Regions from separate parts of the Acidovorax sp. WCS2018Noco2-16 genome, predicted to be linked through region 1. Evidence: predicted binding sites of a transcription regulator. Region 1 holds the regulator's gene; each other region holds the start of a gene.

Region 1 (4,196 bases):
GACAAGATGCACTACCCGCGCGGGTTGATCCGGTTTTCCACACAGAACGGCATGGCGAACCGGTGGAGCCAGTCGCAGATGCTGGGGCGCGTGCTGCGGCCGCGTGTGCTGATCTACAGCACCCTGCTGGTGCTGCTCTGCGTAGGCCTGCTGGCAAGCCTGATGGTGCGCATGCCCCTGAAAGTGGATGTTGTGCGTGACCGGGCTGCCCTGTCTCGCATCGTGGCTGGTGGGCGGCTGGAGAACGTCTACCGCCTGCAGATCATGAATGCGACCGAAGGCGTGCAGCGCTATCGCATCGGTGCGCATGGTCTGCAGGGGCTGGAGGTAACGTCGGAGCCCGAAGTGGAGATAGGCCCGGCCGAAGCGCGCTGGGTGGCGGTGCGGCTGCAGTTGCCTTACGGCGCTGCGTCGCCTGGATCGCACCCGGTGTTCTTCGATATCCGGGTGGAGGGCTCAGGCACGCAGGTCGTCGAGAAATCGGTGTTCCTGGTGCCCCGGTAGTTGTCCGTATGCCTGCGGTTTCCCCGTCGGATTGTGATTGTGATGAGCGCGGCCAAGGTCGCTAGGAGTTGTCCATGACGCATGCCCTGTCCTCAACGAAGCAGACCCCTGTTGCCCCGGCGCCATGGTGGCGCTTTGGCTATGTGTGGCTGATCATCGCCGGCCCGGCCATTGTGGTGGTAGCGGGTTTCGTCACCTTGTGGCTGGCCATCAGCCAGCCCGACCCCGTGCTGGCCGAGGACTACTACCAGCGCGGGCTCGACATCAACAAGACGCTGCGCCAGCAAGACACCCGCATGGCGCCCGCCGTGAAGGGGCGCAATCACGCGGCCACGCCAGTCACGGACTTGCCATGACAAGGCGCCAGCGCAGCAAGGCGGGCCGTCGACTACGTACCCAGTCACCGCGAGTGCAGGCTACATGGGCGCGGCGCCTGATGTGGATCGCATGGCCGGCTTTCTTGATGGCCGGTGTGATGGAGATGGTCGTGTTCGCCTTTGTCGATCCGGCCGCACTGCACTGGTCGGACCAGCCACTCGCGCTGTCACGCGAGGGGGTCTACACCGTTGCGTTCTTCATGTTCTGGGCAATCATCATGGCGGCGGGTGCGCTCACCACGCTGTTGTCGCTGTCGCCGTTCGAGATGAACCGGTGCCCTGTGCCACCAGCGGATCGCCCCACGGATTGCGCGAAGTATCTGTGAAGGAGGCGGCCCAGTTGCAATGCACGGCGTCGCTGGATGGGGAGCCTGGCCGCAATCAAGCGCGTGCAGGTTTCGGCTGTCGCTTATCAGTGGCAGGATTGGCTGTTCACGATGCGCTTGAGCGCGTCGGGCTCGAGAATGCGCACGTGGCGCTGCTTGACCTCGACGATGCCTTCTTCCACGAACTTGGAGAAGGTGCGGCTCACGGTTTCGAGCTTGAGGCCCAGATAGCTACCGATTTCCTCGCGGGTCATGCGCAGCACCAGTTCGGACTGCGAGAAACCACGAGCATGCAGGCGCTGCACCAGGTTGAGCAGAAAGGCCGCCAGGCGCTCCTCCGCGCGCATGCTGCCCAGCAGCAGCATCACGCCGTGCTCGCGCACGATTTCGCGGCTCATGATTTTGTGTACGTGGTGCTGCAGTGCGGTCACCTCACGCGACAACTCTTCGATACGGTCGAAGGGCATGACGCAGACCTCTGCGTCTTCTAGCGCCACCGCGTCGCAGCTGTGGTGATCGTTCACGATGCCGTCCAGGCCGATGATTTCGCCCGCCATCTGAAAGCCCGTCACCTGGTCACGCCCGTCTTCGGTGGCCACGCAGGTCTTGAAGAATCCGGTGCGTATTGCGAAGAGCGAGGTGAAAGTCTCGCCATTGCGGAACAGGGTGGCGCCCCGCTTGATCTTGCGGCGCACCGCCACGATCTCGTCGATGCGTTCGAGCTGCTGCTCGTTCAGCCCCATGGGCATGCAAAGCTCGCGCAAGTTGCAGTTGGAGCAGGCCACTTTGATCGATTGCAAATTCATGTGCGCTGGGCTTCCTCGGTGGATCTGCGCCTGCTCATGGGCAAGAGTGGGCGCACTCGGGTGGTACAGCTTCTTGTAAGGCTGTTGAGATGGGACTGATTGTGGCAGTGCGCTTCCATTCATCACTTGATTAATGTCAAGGACAGCAGGAGGGGGCTGCGGCAAAGTCGACCGCCGGACCCAAGGAATCTGTCATGACTGCTGTTACTCCCGAGCTGTTGCGTCGCTTCGACGTGCCAGGGCCACGCTACACCTCCTACCCCACTGCAGATCGATTTGTCGAGGCGTTCGGGCAGGACGAATACGTTCTTGCCCTGGAGCAGCGCAGGGTAGGGTCGGCGGCAAAGGCGCTGCCCCTTTCGCTGTATGTGCACATTCCATTTTGCGAGTCGCTCTGCTACTACTGCGCGTGCAACAAGATCATTACCAGGCACCCTGAGCGTGCGGAGGTCTACCTGCGCTACCTGAGCCGCGAGGTCGACCTGCACACCGCCCACTGTGGAGTGGGCCAGCAAGTGAGCCAGTTGCATCTGGGTGGCGGCACGCCCACTTTTCTGTCGGATGAGGGACTGCGTGAACTGATGGCCATGCTGCGGCGCAGTTTCTCCCTGGTGCCGGGCGGCGAATATTCCATCGAGGTGGATCCGCGCACTGTCACTGAAGAGCGCCTGGGCCTGTTGGCCGAGTTGGGGTTCAACCGGTTGAGTTTCGGCGTGCAGGATTTCGATTCACAGGTGCAGAAGGCAGTCCACCGCGTGCAACCTGCGCAGCAGGTGTTCGACCTGGTGGCTGCATCACGGCGACTGGGGTTCGAGTCGGTCAACATCGATCTGATCTACGGCTTGCCGCGCCAGACACCCGAATCGTTTGATCGCACGCTGGCCCAGGTGGTGCAGCTGCGGCCCGACCGTATTGCGTTGTATGCCTACGCTCACCTTCCAGAGCGCTTCAAACCCCAACGCCGCATCGTTCCTGCCGAGTTGCCGCAGGCAACGGCGAAGGTGTCGATGCTGTCGCGGTCGCTCGATACCTTCATCGATGCAGGATATGTGTACGTGGGTATGGACCATTTTGCGCTGCCCAGCGACGCGCTGGCGGTGGCCAAGCGCCAGGGCCGGCTGCACCGCAACTTCCAGGGCTACAGCACCCAGCCTGATTGCGATCTGATCGGCCTGGGTATGTCGTCCATCGGCCGCGTCGGCGCGACCTACAGCCAGAACGCGAAGACGCTCGATGAGTACTACGACTTCATCGACCAGGGCCGCTTGCCTGTGGTGCGCGGGTTGGCTTTGACGCGCGACGACCTGTTGAGACGGGCCGTGATCATGGCGTTGATGTGCCAGGGTGAGGTTCTCTTCGAGCCCATGGAGCAGTCGTGGTTGATCGATTTTCATCAGTACTTTTCCCTCGAGATGGAGCAGCTGGAAGACATGGCCGGCAAAGGCCTGGTCGTCGTGGGCCGTGACGGCATCACGGTCACCGCCATGGGCTGGTTCTTTGTGCGCGGCGTGGCCATGGTCTTCGACCGGCACTTGCAGGTGGACCGCAATCGCGCGCGGTTCTCCCGCATCATCTGATCATGCTGGCCGCAACTGCCTGGGCCGCGCTGTTGATGGGCCTGGTCGGTGGGCCGCACTGCCTTGCGATGTGCGCCGCGCCTTGTGGCGCCATCACCCGTCAGGACGGCAGGGGCCTGGATGCGTCGCCCGAGCAGGTAGTGCGGCTGGTGGCCAGGCCGTCACTGCCCCGAGCCCTGGCTTTCCATATGGGTCGCTTGGCCGGTTACGCGTTGGCCGGAGGCCTGGCCGCGCTGGCAATGGATAGCCTGGCCTGGCTGACCCAGCAGACGGCAGCGCTTCGGCCTGCATGGACCTTGCTGCATGTCGCGGTGCTGGCCTGGGGTGTTTTGATGATGCTGCACGCGCGGCAACCCGCCTGGATCGAGCGGGCAGGGCGCGGCGTCTGGGCCCGCGTTCGGCCGATACTGGCGCGGCCGGGCGGCACGCTGGCGCTTGGCGTGGCATGGGCGATGATGCCTTGCGGGTTGCTTTACTCCGCACTACTTGTGGCCGCGTTGAGCGGTAGTGTGTGGAAAGGGGCGATGACCATGGCGCTGTTTGGCGCCGGCAGCGCTGCATGGCTGGTCGCGGGGCCTTGGGCCTGGGGGTGGTTGCGTCATCGCC
Region 2 (4,196 bases), 940 kb from region 1:
GTGCCAAACGCGGCGCAGGCGCCCAGGTCCGAGTCGGACATGCGGGGCAGGTGCGACGCCGCGTCGCGCAACGCAGTGCGCAGGCCTTCTTCCAGCACCGGATGGTAGAAGGGCATGCCCAGCAGTTCGGCCACCGTCAATTCACGCTCGATGGCCAGCGCCAGCAGGTGGGCCAGGTGCTCGCCGTCCGGTGCGCACATCTCGGCGCCCAGCAGGCGGCCGGTGGCCTTGTCGGCGTACACGCTCAGCCGTCCGTGGTTGCGTTGCGCCACGCGCGCCCGGCCCTGGTTGTCGAAGTTCACGCTGCCGGTGATGAAGCTGTCATCGCCGCTCTCGACCAGCGCCGCATGGCGGCGGCCCACCACGGCGGCGTTGGGCTGGGTGAAAGAGATGGCCAGGCGTGTACGGCGCTTGAATCGGCGCGGCTCATCCGCAAAGGCATTGAGCCCGGCGATGTGGCCCTCGTCGGCCGCCTCGTGCAGCAAGGGCCGGTCGCCGTCCGCGTCGCCAGCGATGAATATGCGCAAGTCGCCCACCTGCAGCGAACGCGGCTCGATGGGCGGCAAGCCCTTGTCGTCCAGATCGAGTCCGAGGGTGTCCAGTCCCAAGTGCTCGACATTGGGCTTGCGGCCCAGCGCGGCCAGCACCTGATCGACGACCACGGTGGCGCTGCCATTGGTCACCTCGATGCCGCCTGGCACCTCGCGCAGCTCCACGTCACCGCCGATGTTGATGATGGTCTCGTCCTTCATCAGCTTGACCAGCGTGTCGTTGATGACGGGATCCGACAGGCCGGCCACCGAGGGCTGCTTGCTGAAGGCTGTCACTTCCAGGCCAAGGCGAGCCAGCGCCTGCGTCATTTCGCAGCCCACCGGGCCGAGGCCGATCACGGCGATGCGCGGGCCCAGCGTGGCTTGCTCGAACAGAGTGTCGGTGGTCAGGATGCGGTCGCCGAAGGCCAGCCAGGGCTCGGGCACCACAGGGCGCGAGCCGGTGGCAACGATGATGTTCCTGGCTTCGTAGACTGTGCCGCCCACGTCGACGCGGTGCGCGTCCAGCAGCCTGGCGCGGCCGGATATTCCGCGCTCGCCGGCGTCGGTCGACTCCAGCGTGGCCTCGACGAAATCATCGCGCAGGGCGCGCACGCGTTCCAGCACGGCCGGCAGGTCGACCGACAGGCCGTCGCCGCCGTGGATGCCCAGCGGCGTCAGCTTGTGCCGCGCATGAAAGGCGTTGCCGGCTTCCAGCAGCATCTTCGAAGGCATGCAGCCCACCCGCGCGCAGGTGGTGCCCCACGGCCCGTCGTTGACGATGAGATAGCGCTCGGTGCGCTTGCGCACTTCACGCAGGGCTGCCAGACCGGCAGATCCGGCACCGATGATGATGACGTCGAGGGGTTGGCTCATGAACGCAGTCCTGCTGAAAGAAAAAATGGAGGGTGAACGAGTGTCGCCGCCACCTGTGGGCCCGCGTGTAGGTGGCAAGGCCCTGTTGCGGGCTGGGAGTAGCGTCAGTCCGCCACTGCATGCCAGCCGACGCGGCCTTGGGCCCCGTCGTTGATGCGCTGGCTGAATGCTTCGGCCAGGGTCTGCGGCAAGCGCATCCGCAGCACGACTTGCGAGGCATGCGTGACCTGCAAAAGCTCGGCCCCGGCCGCGTCGATCTCGCGCCGCAGCAGGCCCTCCAGCGCATAGGGCACCTCGCATTCCAGCGTCGCCATGCGCTGCAGCAGCACCTTGTCGGCAACCAGCAGCGCCTGTGCAATGGTGTCGGTGTAGGCCCGCACCAGGCCACCCGCGCCCAGCTTCACCCCGCCGAAATAGCGCACGACGGTGGCCAGCACGCCTTCCAGATCCTGATGGCGCAACACGTCCAGCATGGGCCTGCCAGCAGTGCCGCCGGGCTCGCCGTCATCTACGGCTGCTGACTGCCCGCCCGCCAGCAGCGCCCAGCAGACATGCGCCGCGCCGGGGTGCTGCTTCCAGAGCGCGTCGACCGCTGCCTGCGCCGATGCCCGGTCGGCCATGGGCTGCACGCAACCGATGAAACGGCTTTTCTTGATGACGATTTCGCTGTGGGCGGGGGCGCTCAGGGTCTGTGGCATGGGGCGCGAAGTGTAGATGCGCAGCAGCGGGCCGGAAGTGAGGCGCCATCACGGCGCGACTTGATGCACGTCAACCTGTGAAAAACAGCGGGTGTCTACGATTCGTTCACGAAGGCTCCGACCCTCATTCTGAAAGGCGATGACGACATGGCAAAGATCTGGAAATCCCTGGCGCTGGTGGCAGTGTGCGCGGTGGCAGCACCCGCCTGGGCGGCCGACTGCGCAACCGAGATCGAAGGCAACGACGCAATGCAGTTCAACAAGGCCAGCATCGCTGTGCCGGCCAGCTGCAAGCAATTCACCGTCAAGCTCAAGCATGCAGGCAAGCTGCCCAAAACCGCCATGGGCCACAACTGGGTCTTGACCAAGGCGGCCGATCTGCAAGCTGCCGCCACGGATGGCATGGCCGCTGGCGCCACCAAGCAGTACGTGAAAGACGGCGACACCCGTGTCATCGCACACACCAAGGTCATCGGCGGCGGCGAGGCCGATTCGGTGACGTTTGCCACCAGCGGTTTGAAGGCGGGCGAGTCCTATGCGTACTTCTGCTCGTTCCCCGGCCACTCGGCCATCATGAAAGGCACGCTGACGATGGCCAAATAGCTGCAGGCTCTCGCTGAAAGCGCAGCCCTAAAAGCACAAGCGGCTCTCGCACTTTCGCAGGCGGCCGCTTCGTTGATGTGTCTTCATTGAACTACAGACGCACCCACGCGGTTGCGGCCTACATGGCCTGGTGGGGCTTTGCTTCTACGCTCATCCGCAGCCGCCACGTACACCGTCCCGCATCAAGGAAGCTTGCCATGTTCTCCCTCAACCTGCCCCTCGCGCTGAACAATTTGTTCTCCACCTCTTCTTTCGTAGGGGCTGAGTCGAGTGCTGCGCGCTTCGGGGTGGTTCAGGAAGACCGGGCTGCGAGTGGCGCGGCGCCGACGCTGGTGTCGGCTTATGACGACCCGCCGGCTGACCTGGACCAGCGGGTGCGTGCCATCGGTGAGTGGTGAGCTTACGCCGGAGTCGACGCCAGGCGCAGCGATGGCGCTGCGTGGCCCAGCGCGGCATAGTCCGGCTGTAGTTTGAAGAGCGACACCGACTGCACCAAGTCTCTTGCCTGCTGCTGCAGGCTTTGCGCGGCAGCGGCGCTTTCTTCCACCAGGGCGGCGTTCTGCTGCGTGGCCTGATCCATCTGCTGTACGGCCTGGCCCACTTGCGCCACGCCATTGCTTTGCTCACTGCTGGCCGCGCTGATCTCGCCAACGATTTCGGTCACGCGCTTGATCGACTTGACTACTTCGTCCATCGTGGAGCCGGCGCGGTCCACCAGCGCTGAGCCTTCTTCTACTTGCGTCACGCTGTCGGTGATGAGCGTCTTGATCTCACGCGCGGCTTGGGCACTGCGCTGGGCCAGATTGCGCACCTCGCTGGCCACCACGGCAAATCCGCGGCCCTGGTCGCCCGCGCGGGCTGCTTCCACGGCAGCGTTGAGCGCCAGGATGTTGGTCTGGAAAGCAATGGAGTCGATCACGCCGATGATGTCTGCAATGCGGCGCGAGCTCTCGTTGATGGTACGCATCGTCGTCACCACCTGGCCGACGACTTCGCCGCCTTGCAGCGCCACCGTGGATGCTCCTTGGGCCAACTGATTGGCCTGCTTGGCACTTTCGGCGTTGTGGCGCACGGTGGCGCTGAGCTCATCCATGGTGGCCGCGGTTTCCTGCAGCGCGCTGGCCTGCTGCTCGGTGCGGTAGCTGAGGTCGGTGCTGCCTGAGGCGATTTCCGACGAGCCGGTGGCGATGGAGTCGGACGATCCGCGCACCTTGGTCACGATGTCCGCCAGGCTGCCTTGCATGGCGGCAAGAGACGCCAGCACGCTGTTGGGCGAGATGGCCTGGCTCAAATTCAGCGGGCTGAGGTCTCCAGCGGCCACACGCTGGGCGGCCATGCCCAGCTCTGCCGGCTCGGCGCCCAGAGCACGCGTGAGACGCCGTGCAATCACCAGACCCGCAGCAATGGCCATGGCCAGCGCGGCCAGGCAGGCAGCGATCATCACGTTGCGCTGGTGGTCGAAGCGGTCATTTGCCTCCCGCTGCATCTG
Region 3 (4,196 bases), on a different contig from region 1:
TGTCGGTGGGCGGCATGGTGGCGCATTATAAAGAGAATGGGAATTATTCTTATTGATTGAATGGTGTGGCGCAGGCAAGGGTCGGGTGCGGCGGGCACAATCGGCCTCTTTTCACTGGCCACCGAGGCCAGCCGCGAACACCACGGATCCGGAGGGTTTCATGAGCATCGATCTCGCACACATCAACGCCGAACTCGGCCGCAACGCGCAAGGCCTGGTCGACTGGGCCATCGGTCTGGGGCGGCCTGCCATCGTCACCACCAACTTCCGTCCGTTCGAAGCGGTGATCCTGCACATGGTCACCCGCGCGCAACCCGACGTGCCCGTGGTGTGGATGGACAACGGCCACAACACCGAGGCCACCTACCGCTTTGCCGACGAGGTGGCCAAGCAGCTGGGGCTGAACCTGAGCATCTACCTGCCCCGCCGCTCGCGCGCGCACCGCGAGGCTGTGGACGGCCCCGTGCCCGCGCTGGACGACCCGCGCCACGCGGCGTTCACCGAAGAAGTGAAGCTGGAGCCCTTTGCCCGCGCGCTGCGCGAGACGGCGCCACAGGTGTGGTTCACGGCCTTGCGCGCCACCGATACGGCCGTGCGCGCGCAGATGGAGCCTGTGAGCATCAACCCGGACGGACTCATCAAGGTGGCACCGCTGCTGCACTGGTCGTCCAAAGAACTGTACGAATACCTGCAGGCGCATGGCCTGCCCAACAACTTCGATTACGTGGACCCGACCAAGGGCGAAGACAACCGCGAATGCGGGCTGCATCTGTCGCACTGAGCGGCGGTGTCATTCAATCGCAAGGCGTGCCTGAGGCACGCCTTTTTTGTGGGCGCGCGGTTCGTAGGCTTGGGCTGACGCGGGCTGCGTCATGGCACCTACGCCCTGGCCCACAAGGCGCTTTTACAGTTCGTTCCATCGCACACAGCACGGTTTCTCTCCATATCGGAGCGGCGGGCTGAAGCGACAACAACGCAAAGGAGATCGCCATGAACGAAGACACCGTCAAGGGCAACTGGAAGCAGTTCACCGGCAAGATCAAGGAGCAATGGGGCAAGCTGACCGATGACGACCTCGATGTCGCCGCCGGCAAGCGTGACCAGCTTCTGGGCAAGCTGCAAGAGCGCCACGGCCTGGCCAAAGACGCGGCTGAAACCGAACTGAAGTCGTGGGAAGGCCGTAACCCGGACTTCCGCTACGACCGCTAAAAAGCAGTCTCTGCCAGGCCCGCGGGCCTGGCCTGCATCGAATCCAACAAACAAACAACAAGGCCCGCGTCGGGTGGTCGTCATCGACACCGCACAAGGGCAGCAGAACCCCTTTTTGACCCGAGGAGAAATTCAATGAAACATACCCGTAACCTCATTGCCATCGTTGCTGCCACCATGCTGGCCACGTCCGCCATGGCCATGACCAGCGCCGAACACAAGACCGCCAAGGACCAGATATCCGCCACGTACAAGGCCAACAAGGCCAAGTGCGATGCGCTGACCGCCAACGCCAAGGACATCTGCCAGAAGGAAGCCAAGGGCGTTGAGAACGTGGCCAAGGCCGAGCTGGAAGCGCAATACAAGCCCAGCGACAAGAACACCTACAAAGTGGCTGAAACCCGCGCCGATGCCGACTACGAAGTCGCCAAAGAAAAGTGCGATGACATGAGCGGCGACGCCAAGAACGTCTGCCAAAAGGACGCCAAGGCAGCCCACGTGACCGCCAAGGAAAACGCCAAGGTGGCCCGCGCCCAGGCCAAGCCAGCCGACACCGCTGCCAAGAAGGACGCCAACGTCGCTGAAGTGAAGCAAGAAGCCACCGCTGAAAAGCGCGAAGCCCAGTACAAGGCTGCCAAGGAACGTTGCGACACGATGAGCGGCGACGCTCAGAACAAGTGCGTGGCTGACGCCAAGCGCATGTACGGCCAGTAATTCGCTGTCGCCCCAGGCAACTGCGTTACTGAGTACAAAAACAAAGCGGGGAGCACCGGCATCTGAAGAGACGGCCTGCGTTATCCCACTGTGAGGCCCTGCGGTTGCAGGGCCTTTTTTCGTTGGTGAGACGACTTTGGATTTGCTGAGCTGAATCAATGCCGCCTTCGCCATCGATCCCTAAGCTGCCCGCTGAGCCCGGCCATTCGGTGGGCGTTGAAAGGACGGGTCATAAAGATGGCGCAATTGGAATGGTCGCTGGGGCTGGCGCTGGATCTGCCGCTGATGGACACCACCCACCAGGAATTCGTCGAACTGCTGGCGGCGGTGCAGGCGGCCGATGATGCGGCGCTGCTGCCTGCCTGGCATGCGCTGGTGCACCACACGGTAGAGCACTTCGGGCAGGAAGACCGGTGGATGCAGTCCACCCGGTTTGCATCCAGCAACTGCCACTCGATGCAGCATCGCGTGATCCTGCAGGTGCTGGGCGAAGGCACCGAGCGGGCGGAGAAGCACGGCGAGTTGCAGGTGCTGCGCGGCATGGCGTCGGAGCTGGCCGTGTGGTTTCCGCAGCACACGCAGAGCATGGATGCCGCACTGGCGCTGCACTTGCGGCGCGTGGGGTTCGACCCTGTCACCGGCCAAGTCGCTGCGCCGGCAGAATTGCCTGCCGCCTTGATCGAAGGCTGCGGCAGCGCATGTTCCGGCGGTGACGAGGACGGGCGTGGTCATCGTTCAGAAGTGCCGGCCACGGCGTTGGTGGATGAGGCGGCACCTGCCTGACACTGGCTATATCTCGTCAACCCATACGGCTTCGCGGCAGGCGCATGCCCGCCATGCGCCACGCCAATAGCCGTAGCGCGCGGCGCAGCGACACCGGCATGCCGCCGCCCACGGCCGGGGCGTAGGCGGCTTGCAAAACTTCCTGTTTCACGCTGCGCAGCGCTGCACGGTCCTGCGCCGCCAGGGCGTTCAGCAAGCGGTCGTGATAGCGCTGCACTCGCTGCGCCTCGGCATACGGCAGCGCAGGACCGCTCGGCTGGGCGCGGTTCATTCGGCCTCCCGGGGTGCAGCGTGGGCGGCGCCCTCTGGCCGAGCCGTGCCATACCAGTTGACCTTGCGGGTGAGCACCATCACCGCGCCCAACACCACAAAGAGTGCGATGGAGCCCACGGCCAGCGCGGTCTGTTCCAGCTGCAGCAGCACATACAGTAGGCCGTAGAGCAAGGCAATGCCCGCGCCGAACGGCACGCCGCGCAGCGCCCCGCCCAGCATGTGGCTGGCGTAGTAGCCCAGCAGCAGCACGCAGGCGCCGGCGGCCGCCGCATACGAGACACCGAACGGCAGATGCTCCGACAGGCTGACCAGCAGCAGAAAGAAGCTGCACAGCGCGGTGCCCACCAGCAGGTATTGCACCGGGTGCACGCGCAGCTTCTTCATCAATTCAAACAAAGCCACCGCCACGAACGTGAGCGCGATGAACAGCACGCCGTACTTGGTGGCGCGGTCGGACAGGGAATATGGATTCACCGGGTCGACGAAGGCCACGCTGAAACTGTCGGTGCAGCCGCGCGCCGGGTTTGTGGCGGCTTCCGTGCGATCACCGTCTTCACTGTCTTGCAAGGCGGGATCAGTCCAGCCGGGGTCGCAGATGCGGCGCCCGGCGATCACGTCCTGCTGCGCCGTGGATGCCAATGACGACAGCCGCCAGCGCGCAGTGAAGCCGTCAGCGCTCCATTCGCGTTCGGACGGCAGAAAACGCCCGGAGAAGGAAGGGTGCGGCCAGCTGCTCTGCATCTGCACGTCGGTGGTGCTTCCCAGCGGCACGATGGCCAGCAGCTCTGTGCCGACCAGTTCCAGGTCGAGGTTGGCGCTGACGGCACCGGGCTGGTGGACCAGCGCTTGCGGCAATTGAGCATGCAGCCCGCGCGCGTAGGTGGGGTGGAAGGTGCCGGGCTTGAGCGCCAGCGATTGATCGCCCACCTGCAGCTGCGCGGTGCGGATGCCGCGCGCATCGCCCACGGCCACCATCAGGATCGGGGCGCCGCACTGCATGCGCGAGCCTTTCACGGTCGCTTGCGGCCGCAGGCTCGACAGGTCGGCCCATTGCGCCGTCAGGTGCGCCTTGAGCGTGAAGGCGTTGACCTTGTGCAGGCCGCGAGCGCGCTCTTCCATCACCGCCGCCGTGCGCATCTGCAACTGCTCGGGCATGGCGGTCAGACGGAACTCGCGCCGCCGCTCCACGCTACGCCGGTCCGCCCCCGTGCCCACGG
Region 4 (4,196 bases), on a different contig from region 1:
CGCCATCGATGAGTTGCCGCCCATCACCGGCGTGGTGCTCTCGCACGACCATTACGACCACCTGGACCACGCGGCCATCCTGGCGCTGGCGCCCGCGGTGGAGCACTTCGTGGCGCCGCTGGGCGTGGGCGACCGGCTCATCGCCTGGGGCGTGCCTGCGGCCAAGGTGCAGCAGTTCGACTGGTGGCAGGGCACGACCATTGGCGGCGTGCAGCTGGTGGCCACGCCCGCGCAGCATTTTTCGGGCCGCAGCCTGACCGATGGCAACAGCACGCTGTGGGCGTCATGGGTGCTCATCGCCGGCGGTGCGGCCGGCGAGACTCGCATCTTTTTCACCGGCGACACCGGCTACTTCGACGGTTTCAAGGCCATCGGCGAGCGCTACGGACCGTTCGATCTGACGATGGTGGAAACCGGCGCCTACAACCAGGACTGGCCCGACGTGCACATGCAGCCCGAGCAAAGCCTGCAGGCGCACCTGGACGTGCGCGGCCGCCACATGATGCCCATCCACAACGGCACATTCGATCTGTCGCTGCATGCGTGGAACGAGCCGTTCGAGCGCATCGATGCGCTGGCAGCGCAGCGCGGCGTACCGCTGGTCACACCCGCCATGGGCGAGCGCGTGGACATCGCCGCGCCCACCGGCACGCAGCCCTGGTGGCGCGCGAGCGTGGCCCAGCCTGCGGGCTGAAAAAATCTGTTCTAGGGAATCGACCTTGCCGCGCGCGCTGCTCAGGCCGGCGGTGCGGTTGCGGCTGCAGACCTGCCGGGCTATCGCAGCCCAGGTGCCGCCCCGCGCCCCGTCAGCTGCCGAGTGATCGCCGCCTGCAGCGGCGGCAGCCGGCGCGCGCCCTGCAGTACCAGCTGGCGCAGCAGCCGTGGTAGCGGCCGCGCATCGGTGTAGAGCCGCACGATGGCGTTCGTGCCCTGGTAGATGGGCAGGGCGTGCCGGTGGTGGGCGCGGGCGTAGCGGGCCAGCACCGACGCCGCGCCGATGTCCTGTCCGCGCGCTCTGGCTTCGGCCAGCACCCGGCTCAGGCCCTCGACGCCCGCCAGGCCCAGGTTGTAGCCGTGCGCCGTCACCGGGTGCATGCCCACGGCGGCGTCGCCCAGCAGGGCGCAGCGGTGTGCGCAAAAGCGGTGCGCGTACACGGCGACCAGTGGGTAGGCATGGCGCTCGCCCACCAGCTGCATGCTGCCCAGGCGCTGCTGGAACTGGGTGGCGACCTGCGCGGCGAATTCGCCTGCGTCCTGCGCCATCAGCGCTGTGGCATCGGCCGTGTCCGTGGTGACCACCACCGAGCACCGATGCGTGCCGTCCTGCCCGTCGTCCGGCAACGGCAGCACGGCCAGCGTGCGTGCGTAGCCGAAGCACTCGTGCGCCACGCCGCCGTGCGGCTGCGCGTGGCGCATGCGGCAGACGATGACGGTGCGGCCGAAGTCGGTCATCTGCGCGCCGATGCCCAGCTGCCGCCGCGTGGCGGAAAAGCGGCTGTCTGCGGCCACCACCAGCGGCGCCTGCAGACGCGTGACCGGTGTCTCGGCGGCGCTGCTTGGCTGTGTGTAGTCCACCTCGGCATGCGTGGCTAGCGTGGCGACCCGGCCCACCTGCGCGCCGCAGACGATGCGCACGCCCGGCGTGGCAGATGCCGCTTGCCAGGCCGTGCGGCGCAGGGCGTGGTTGGGCACGATCCAGCCCAGGTGGTCGGCGCCGCTGCGGTGCGCGCCGGGCGCCGCCAGCTGCAGCGCCGCGTGCTGGCCCACCGGCCCGTCGTGCACCTGCGCTTCGGTGATGCGGCCGATCTCGTGGGCGGCCAGCATTTGCCAGCTGCCCAGCCGGCGCAGCGTGTCGCCGCTGGGGTGCGTCAACGCGATCTCGCGGCCGTCCGGCGCGGGGCTGGCCAGTGATGCTTCGTCCTGCTGGTCGAGCACCGTGACGCGAAAACCGGCCTGCCCGAGCGATGCGGCCAGCGACAGGCCTGCCGGGCCCGCGCCGACAATCAGGACGTCGGTCGGGTCGGCGCTGGGGCTGCTGCGGTGGGCGGGCGACTCAGGAGACATGGCGGTTCCGCGGCGGTGGATACGGGGTGATGCGGTGGGCGTTGCGGTGGGGTGCGGGTCGAGGCGCCGTGGGCGGCCACTGCCTGCGCGACCATTGTCGGACAGCGGCAAACGCGCCGCTTGGCCTGCGTCAAAGAGCGGAGAGAAAGAAACCTTGTTGAATGGCGCTATGTTTTTAATAGCTGCATATCATTGTTGGATAAGCGCTAGAGGCCGAAAAGACCCAAAATTCACACGGCTTGGGTGCCATAACGCCTGCCTCACTGGGTTGCACAGGCGCTCCGCGCCCACGAAAAAAGGGCTCCGCGTGTTCGGCGGAGCCCCTTTGAGTGAGTGCGACAAGCAGCCGCGCAGCGCGGCGGGGTCAGGTCAGACCGAAACGCCCTTGCGATCCGTCAGCCAGGCCGGTGCGTCCTGCAGCGCCACGGGGCGCAGGAAGCGGTCCAGCGCGGCGTAGCCCACCGAGGTGGTGAACGGCGCGGTCGACGCAGGGAACGGGCCGCCGTGGTGCTGGGCGGCGGTCACTGCCACGCCGGTGGGCACGCCGGTGAACAGCACGCGGCCGCTGATTTGCGTTGCGGCGCGCACCAGGTCGCGGTTCTCGGCCGTGTCGTTGTCGGCACCCCAGATGGTGACGGTGAGCGAGCCGCCCACAGCCTTCAGCACGGCGATGGTCTCGGCAACGGAGCCCACGCGCACGACCAGCGCGGCAGAGCCGAACACTTCATCGTGCAGCTGGTGATCGGCGATGAAGTCGGCAGCCTGCACTTCACCCAGGAACGGGCGCGGCGTGGCGCCGGCGGCGGCCGTGTCGCTCACCAGGGCCTTGAGCTTGGCGTTGCCCTTCCAGGCGGCCACGCCCTTGTCGAACGCGCCACGGATGCCGGGGGTCAGCATGGCGTGGGGGGCCAGGGCGGCGAGCTTTTCAGCCAGGGTGGCGACGAAGGCGTCGCCCGAGGCGTCCGTGCGCACCACGATCACGCCGGGGCTGGTGCAGAACTGGCCCGAACCCAGGCAGATGGAGCCGGCCAGCGTCTCGGCCAGCGCGGCGCCGTTGGCTTCCAGCGCGGCAGGCAGGGCGACCAGCGGATTCACCGAACCCAGCTCGCCGTAGAACGGGATCGGGCGGGGGCGCTCGGCGGCCACCTTGGCCAGTGCCGTGCCGCCCTTGAACGAACCCGTGAACGCCACGGCAGCGATCGCAGGCGCCTTTACCAGGGCCACGCCGGCTTCGATCGAGCCGCCTTCGACCACCTGGAACACGCCGGCCGGCAGGCCGCGCGCAGCCACCACCTTCTGTGCCAGCGCCACGGTCTGGCGCGTCAGCTCGGGGTGGGCGGGGTGGCCCTTGATGACCACGGGGTTGCCGGCGGCCAGGGCCGAGGCGGTGTCGCCACCCAGCACGGAGAACGCGAATGGGAAGTTGCTGGCCGAGAACATGGCCACCGGGCCCAAGGGCACGCGCACGCGCAGCATGCGAGGACGGCCGGCGGGCGGCGCACCTGCCACGGCCGGGTCGTCGATGGTGGTGTGCGCGTCGCCGCGCTCGATCACGTCGGCAAAGCCGCGCAGCTGGAAGGCGGTGCGGTCCAGCTCGCCGTTCAGGCGCACGGGGCCTAAGCCGCTTTCGCGGTCAGCCAGGGGCACCAGGGTTTCGCGCTGGGCTTCCAGGGCGCTGGCCAGGTCGCGCAGCAGGGCGGCGCGGTCGGCGGCGGAGGTGGCGCCGAAGGCATCAGCGGCCTGCGCCGCGGCGGCCACAGCGGCGTCGATCTGGGCGGGGGTGGATTCAGCCCAGGCGTCGCCGTGGGGTTGGCCTGTGCGGGCGTCGATGGATTGGAGTGTGTTGGCCATAAGTTGTCTGATGTCTGATAAGTGAGAGCCCGCAGAGCATAGCGCGGCTAGGGCGCCGCAGGCAAGCCGGGCTGTCTGCCGCCCTGCCGGCGAAGCGCCTATTCCTACGCTCGTGTTCGGGTGCTGCCGGTAGAGTGGGCCTTCTTCCAACCCGACCCAGGATCCGACCATGCGCGTGGACATCTATCGCCGAGCCGAAGCCGAAGGCAAGTTCTCTCACCTTGTCGTGCCAGAAGGGCGCCAAATTCCCCAGGAGGCGATCAATACCGACTGGGAAAGCG

The links. Region 1 encodes FNR, which switches genes on or off when oxygen is low (the NO sensors DNR and NnrR bind a similar motif). Its sites were predicted from a motif close to TTGATNNNNATCAA; they were not measured.
Region 2: the regulator FNR is predicted to act here: its motif matches at 2,165-2,178, upstream of azu (azurin).
Region 3: the regulator FNR is predicted to act here: its motif matches at 2,069-2,082, upstream of RQI28_RS14875 (hemerythrin domain-containing protein).
Region 4: the regulator FNR is predicted to act here: its motif matches at 2,185-2,198, upstream of ubiM (5-demethoxyubiquinol-8 5-hydroxylase UbiM).

The regions. Positions count from the first base shown of each region.
Region 1 is NZ_JAVTJJ010000001.1:1,068,662-1,072,857, reverse strand. Features, by position in the region: gene ccoG (cytochrome c oxidase accessory protein CcoG) at 1-504, shown strand, start outside; gene RQI28_RS04875 (FixH family protein) at 579-860, shown strand; gene RQI28_RS04870 (hypothetical protein) at 941-1,207, shown strand; gene fnr (fumarate/nitrate reduction transcriptional regulator Fnr) at 1,294-2,013, opposite strand; gene hemN (oxygen-independent coproporphyrinogen III oxidase) at 2,208-3,590, shown strand; gene RQI28_RS04855 (sulfite exporter TauE/SafE family protein) at 3,593-4,196, shown strand, end outside.
Region 2 is NZ_JAVTJJ010000001.1:126,935-131,130, forward strand. Features, by position in the region: gene RQI28_RS00575 (dihydrolipoyl dehydrogenase) at 1-1,406, opposite strand, end outside; gene RQI28_RS00580 (YigZ family protein) at 1,511-2,104, opposite strand; gene azu (azurin) at 2,252-2,707, shown strand; gene RQI28_RS00590 (hypothetical protein) at 2,905-3,105, shown strand; gene RQI28_RS00595 (methyl-accepting chemotaxis protein) at 3,108-4,196, opposite strand, start outside.
Region 3 is NZ_JAVTJJ010000007.1:157,525-161,720, forward strand. Features, by position in the region: gene RQI28_RS14855 (sigma-70 family RNA polymerase sigma factor) at 1-16, opposite strand, end outside; gene RQI28_RS14860 (phosphoadenosine phosphosulfate reductase family protein) at 161-781, shown strand; gene RQI28_RS14865 (CsbD family protein) at 991-1,209, shown strand; gene RQI28_RS14870 (hypothetical protein) at 1,345-1,923, shown strand; gene RQI28_RS14875 (hemerythrin domain-containing protein) at 2,161-2,706, shown strand; gene RQI28_RS14880 (hypothetical protein) at 2,723-2,977, opposite strand; gene creD (cell envelope integrity protein CreD) at 2,974-4,196, opposite strand, start outside.
Region 4 is NZ_JAVTJJ010000007.1:5,022-9,217, forward strand. Features, by position in the region: gene RQI28_RS14220 (MBL fold metallo-hydrolase) at 1-694, shown strand, start outside; gene ubiM (5-demethoxyubiquinol-8 5-hydroxylase UbiM) at 775-2,064, opposite strand; gene RQI28_RS14230 (aldehyde dehydrogenase (NADP(+))) at 2,434-3,915, opposite strand; gene RQI28_RS14235 (DUF6139 family protein) at 4,085-4,196, shown strand, end outside.